One region of the Pararhizobium sp. PWRC1-1 genome, then DNA from elsewhere that is predicted to be linked to it. Evidence: riboswitches for the same ligand, from Rfam matches in the RefSeq annotation. Region 1 holds a riboswitch; the other holds the start of a gene.
The links. A riboswitch is a leader RNA that binds a small molecule or an ion and turns the genes downstream of it on or off. The one in region 1 is predicted to bind thiamine pyrophosphate.
Positions count from the first base shown of each region.

Region 1 (3,206 bases):
AACAGCACGCCGTCATTGGCTGAGCCCGGCTCGTCGAAGGCGAGAAGCGCCGCAGCCGCCAGACAGACGAACAGCAAAATACCGCCAAGGCAAAGCGCACCGGCGGCAAGCGTCCAACGTCGTTCCATGCGGTTGATCATGATGACTTTATCTCGTTTACGGGCGTCACCTCGTCCCCTCTTCTCCCCATCGGGGAGAAGGTGGCCCGCAGGGCCGGATGAGGGGGCCAAACACTCAGAATGTGCCGAACCGCCCCCTCATCGCCTCGCAGTCGCTCGGCACTTCTCCCCGCCGGGGAGAAGAGGAAACGATCGTCCCAGCCCGTCCAGTTCCTGCTCATCGCCGCCAGCCACTCATCAATCCAGCCCTCCCGCACGCGGAAAGCCTTCAGCCCCTCACCCTAGCCCTCTCCCCGCACGCGGGGAGAGCGGATGACAGAGCTTGCAGCAGGTCCCTTCTCCCCGTCATAACGGGGAGAAGGTGCCCGACAGGCCGGATGAGGGGCAGCCCTGCCCAAACGTAACGCTAGTTCTTGCTCATCGCAGCCAACCACTCGTCGATCCAGGCCTTGCGGTTGGCGGCAACCTCGTCCGACGACATCAGAAACGTCTTTTCCGGCGTCACCAGCTTGCCGAACGCCTCCGGCAGCAGTTCCTTGGTGGCGGCAACCGGCATCATCCAGTTGGTGGTCGGGATGATCGACTGGAATTCCGGCCCGGTCACGAAGGAGAGAAAGTCCTTGGCGAGCGCCGGATCCTTGGCGGCCTTGGTCATACCAGCCACTTCGATCTGGATGTAATGACCTTCCGAGAAGGCGGCAGCCTGATAGCGGTCGGTATTTTCGGCAACCATGTGATAGGCCGGCGAGGTCGTGTAGGACAAAACCATCGGCGCCTCGCCCTTGGTGAACAGGCCGTAAGCTTCCGACCAGCCGGGGGTGACGGTCAGGACGCGATCCTTGAGCTTTGCCCAGGCGGCGGGAGCATCCTTGCCATAGACAGACTTGACCCAAAGCAGCAGGCCAAGGCCCGGCGTCGAGGTGCGCGGATCCTCGATGACGATCTTCTGGTTCGGATCGCCCTCGACCAGTTCCTTCAGGCTCTTCGGCGGTTCCTTCATCACCTGCGTGTCGTAGGTCACGGCAAAATGGCCGTAGTCATAGGGAACGAACGTATCGTCGCTAAAGCCGCCGGGAACCTTGACGGCCGAGGTATCGACGCCGTGCGGCGCAAAGAAGCCGGTCGCCTTGGCCTCGGACACGAGATTGGTGTCGAGGCCAAGCACGATATCGGCCTTGGAGGAGGCGCCCTCGAGCTTCAGCCGGGTCAGGAGCTCGACGCCATCGGCGACGCTGACATAGGACACCTTGCAGCCGCAGGTCTTCTCAAAGGCTTCCGCGACCTTGGCGCCGGGGCCCCATTCGCTGGTGAAGCTTTCATAGGTATAGACCGTCAGCACCTTGTCTTCGGCCGAGGCGGAAAACGGCGTAGCGAGGGCAGCGACTGCCGCGAAAAATGGCCCGAGAAGTGGAATGATTGCCTTGCGCATCCGCGCCTCCTTATAAATCCAAAAAATGGGAATAGGGCGCTGGAATGTGCCGTCTAATCCCTCCGCCGGTACAAACCGGATCAGGTTCTTCGGGTTGGCTTTTAAAAAGCCTCTCAGCCAAACGTTCAAAAAAAGAACGGCCGGCACCCCGTTAGAGCAGGAGGAGGTTTAGACCCGGGGGATATGCTTGGCAAGGGGGCAAGAACGGGTGGCTATTGCCGGGCTGTCGCGCCGTTCCCGTTTGGAGCGGGATGGGCTACAGATGTCCCGAAGCCGCCATTGACGCCACGATATGACGGGCATAAACAGACTTATTGGCAGAAGGAGACTTATGCGCAGAAGATTAGATTAAACCGCCTGTAGCGGTATCGCTCGGCACCATAACGGTGCTGATCTTCTTTGCATGTATATTCTGTGGAGTTCTCATGGAGAACCAAAATCTAGTGGTCCGGCCGTTTGTGGCGGCGACGGACACCAAAAAACTGTCAGGCATTTGGCTCGACGCTTCCCTTGTCGCTCACCCTTTCATCGGTGAATCCAGACTCCTCGAACAGCGGCAGCTGATCGAGGAAAAATACTTGCCCAATGCCGAGACCTGGGTGGCCTGCCGCATGGGTGAACCTGTTGGCTTCATCAGCTTGATGGACACGTTCATCGGGGGAATTTTTGTTGCCCCGGACCAGCACGGGCGGGGAATCGGACGCAAGTTGATCACCCATGCGGTGGATCGAAAAGGCGAACTTTCATTGGAAGTCTATACCGAGAACGAACAAGCCATGCGGTTCTACACAGCGCTTGGGTTCTATGAAGTGTCGCGAAGAGCCACCGACGATGAAGGCTTTCCTTTCGAGAATGCGCGTTTGCGATTAAAGGGCTGAAACAGCGGCCGGGCAACTTCATTCGTTGCCCGGCATGACCGCTTCTGGCGCCCAAGGCAGGCCATCACCTATTTTAAGGGTGGCGGTCACCGTGACACCCCTCACTCCGCCGGCTTCTGCGGCAACCGCACGGCCTTCAGGCTAATCGCCGCAGTGAGCGCGATCAACGAGATGCCGCCAGCCGTCAGGAACAGCGGCAGGAAGGCAGCCGTATAGCTCTCAGCCACCAGCTGGCGTGTTGCCTCCGGCAGGGTTGACAACACCAGCGGCGTCAGCTTTTCGATGTCGGTGATGCCCGGGATCGCCGTGGTGCCGCGGGCAAGGCCTGCCGCGATGATCGCGCCGTAGATCGAGATGGCGATCGAGGCGCCGCCCATGCGTGACAGGGTGACGGCGCCGGTGGCGGCCCCGACATCGCCGCGCGAGGCGATGTTCTGCACCGCGACGATCGGCACCTGCTGGCCAAACCCGATGCCGATGCCGTGCAGCGCCATGATTGCGCAGATCACATAAAGCGGCGTGCCGGGCTGGATCTGCGTGAAGATAAGCAAGGCCACAACCGTCAGGCTGGCGCTGACGATCGCAAACGGCTTGTAGCGGCCGCTCCGCGAAATCAGCCGTCCTGCCGTCAGCGAACCGCAGACGATGCCGCCGGTCAGCATGATGAACAGCAGCCCTGCGAGCGACGGTGTCAGCCCTGTCGTCGTCTGCAGATACAGCGCAAAATAATTGACCATGCCGATGCCGACGGCGCCGCTTGCCAGCGAAATCACCAGCATC
Region 1 covers NZ_JAFCXE010000016.1:18,465-21,670, reverse strand. Annotated here, with positions in the region: gene thiP (thiamine/thiamine pyrophosphate ABC transporter permease ThiP) at 1-140, opposite strand, end outside; gene thiB (thiamine ABC transporter substrate binding subunit) at 526-1,548, opposite strand; TPP riboswitch at 1,589-1,709, opposite strand; gene ACP7E0_RS22635 (GNAT family N-acetyltransferase) at 1,974-2,426, shown strand; gene ACP7E0_RS22630 (MDR family MFS transporter) at 2,528-3,206, opposite strand, start outside.

Region 2 (3,206 bases), on a different contig from region 1:
CATGCGGCATCAGGATGCGGGCGAGCGCGATGGTCCTGACGAATTCGATCGGATCGACCGGCTCTGCATTGGCAAGCCGCGAGCCGGGGATCGGGATCAGCATGTTGATCGGCACGCTTTCGGGTGGTTCCGGCAGGTTGGCGAGCGTTACCAGCATGGAGATGCGATCATCGGTGGTTTCGCCCATGCCTAGAATACCGCCGGCGCAGACCTTCATGCCGGCATCGCGGACATTGGCGAGCGTCTCCAGCCTGTCGGCGAAGGTGCGCGTGGTGATGATCTGCGGATAGAATTCTTCCGACGTATCGATATTGTGATTGTAATAATCGAGCCCGGCTTCGGCCAGCGTGCCTGCCTGCTGCGGCGATAGCATGCCGAGCGTCATGCAGGTTTCCAAACCGAGCGCCTTGACGCCTGCCACCATGTCCACCAGCGTGTCCATGTCGCGGTCCTTGGGGCTGCGCCAGGCGGCCCCCATGCAATAGCGGCTGGCCCCTTCGGCCTTGGCCTTGCGCGCTTCAATGAGCACCTTCTCGACCATCATCAGCCTGGAGGCTTTCAGCCCCGTCGGAGAGCGTGCCGACTGGCTGCAATAGCCGCAATCCTCGGCGCATCCACCGGTTTTGATCGACAACAAACGGCTGATTTGCACAGCGTTGGGATCGAAATTCTCGCGGTGAACCGAGTGCGCCTGAAAGAGCAAATCGTTGAATGGAAAATTATAGATAATTTTTGCGTCATCGGGAGAAAAGCGAGCTATCTCGGGAGCTTCCCCATAAGAAATCTCGCCTATAACGCTCTTTTCAACAGGGAAATCAGCGTGTTTTTCATCTCTCAGCATCCCGCACCCATCCGATAGATTAAAAATAATAATTATCTATAATTTATCGAAGGACAGAAAACCGCAACCGCCTTTTTGATGCAAAACGGATAAATTCACGTAATGCGTGCTTTTGCGATACCCCGGCACGCGCCGGGAGCGAGCAAAATCAGGGAAAATAAGCCGTGAAAAAAACGTCAGCCGACGATGGCGAAAGCGTCGCGGGTTGCGCCGGAAGCGTTACGGACGGGTTTTTGGCCGATCCATTGTACGTGCCGCTCAAGCACAGGCGCGGCGTTTTCGATATTGCCCTGACGCAGAAATGTCAGGATGGCGCGGTGATCGTGATCGGTGCGCACTTCCCATTCGGTTCGCCAGCTGGCGAACAGGAAACGGGCACTGGCCGCATGCAGATCGCTGATGGCGGCCAAGAGGCGCGGCATGCCGCAGGGAGTAAGAATCAGCGTGTGAAAACGGCGGTTTGCCTCCTCCCAGGAGCGGACATCATGGGAATTGTCGCCCGCAACGGTGGCCTCTTCGGCTTGATCCAGAATGGCAGCCGTCAGATGCGGCGCCGCATGCCGAAGGGCCAGAACCTCAAGGGCTGCCCGCATTTGCGCCACTTCGCGCACTTCCTTCAGATCGAAGGACGCAACCCGCACGCCCCGGCGCGGTTCGCTGACCGCAAGCCCCTGCGCTTCCAGCCGGCGGAAGGCCTCGCGCACCGGCACGTGGCTGGTTCCGAACTCCTCGGCAATATGGTCCTGACGCAGCTTCGTGCCCGGATCCAATTGCCCGGTGACGATCCTGTCGGCAAGGATGCGGCTGATGCGGCTGGCAATCGTGTCTTCGCTCGCTGAGGTCATGTTTTATAGATAATTTCCCGGGGCGGCGCTGTCGAGGGCGCGATTGTAATCATTGGATATCTTCACAGTCTTCCGGCGCTCAACGAGAGCCGCACGCCGGGTGCTGCGCCAAACGGCCCTTGACGCTCCGTCCGAAACTGTGGCTAGATTGGCGCATTCACCAGGGGGGTCCCGACAAGGGGCTGAGATTCTGCTGGCATGATCGGTGGCTTTGCCGCCCTCAAGCAGCGCAGTGACCCGTTGAACCTGATCCAGTTCATACTGGCGTAGGGACGGTGCAAGCGCTGTTGAGACTCGGATTCCGTTTGCGGATTCGCGTCGGCGTCTTTTCATCATTCCGGCTCTGATGACTGGGTCTCCAACTTTGGAGCCTCAACCATGACTATTGCCGCAAAAAACATCACACCCACAGTTACCACAGGTCCGCTGCCGGCCTCCCGCAAGGTGCATATTCCGGGCGAACTCTACCCGGATATCCGCGTGCCGATGCGCGAAATTTCCGTGCATCCGACATCTGGCGAACCACCCGTTACCGTTTACGATCCCTCCGGCCCCTATACCGATCCGGCGCATATCGTCTCGATCGACGCCGGTCTATCCCGGCAGCGCCAGGCCTGGGCCACCGCGCGTGGCGATGTCGAGACCTATGACGGCCGCCACGTCAAACCCGAAGACAACGGCTTTGCCACCGGCGAACGGCTGACGCCGGAATTTCCCCACCGCAACCAGCCCTTGCGCGCCAAGAACGGCAAGGCTGTGACCCAGATCGCCTATGCCCGTGCCGGCATCATCACGCCGGAAATGGAATACATCGCCATCCGCGAAAACCTCGGCCGCAAACCGCCGAACGGAGCGCTGGTGCGCGACGGCGAGAATTTCGGCGCCAGCATTCCCGATCACGTCACGCCGGAATTCGTCCGCCAGGAAATTGCCCGTGGGCGAGCCGTCATCCCGGCCAATATCAACCATCCGGAATCCGAACCGATGATCATCGGCCGGAATTTTCTGGTGAAGATCAATGCCAATATCGGCAATTCCGCCGTCACCTCGTCGATGGCCGAGGAAGTCGAGAAGATGGTTTGGGCGACACGCTGGGGCGCCGATACCGTCATGGACCTGTCGACCGGCCGCAACATCCACAATATCCGCGAATGGATCATCCGCAACGCGCCGGTTCCGATCGGCACCGTGCCGCTCTATCAGGCGCTGGAAAAGGTCAATGGCATTGCCGAGGACCTGAACTGGGAGGTCTATCGCGATACGCTGATCGAGCAGGCCGAGCAGGGCGTCGACTATTTCACCATCCATGCCGGCGTGCGGCTCGCCTATATCCCGCTCACCGTCAACCGCGTCACCGGCATCGTTTCGCGCGGCGGCTCGATCATGGCCAAGTGGTGTCTTCATCACCACAAGGAAAGCTTCCTCTACGAGCATTTCGACGAGATCTGCGATATCGCCCGCGCCTATGACGTCACCTTCTCGCTCGGCGACGGCCTGCGTCCCGGCTCGATCGCCGACGC
Region 2 covers NZ_JAFCXE010000003.1:192,324-195,529, forward strand. Annotated here, with positions in the region: gene bioB (biotin synthase BioB) at 1-841, opposite strand, end outside; gene ACP7E0_RS06875 (GntR family transcriptional regulator) at 1,018-1,686, opposite strand; TPP riboswitch at 1,839-1,977, shown strand; gene thiC (phosphomethylpyrimidine synthase ThiC) at 2,065-3,206, shown strand, end outside.
Region 2: another riboswitch for thiamine pyrophosphate. It lies ahead of thiC (phosphomethylpyrimidine synthase ThiC); the one in region 1 lies ahead of thiB (thiamine ABC transporter substrate binding subunit).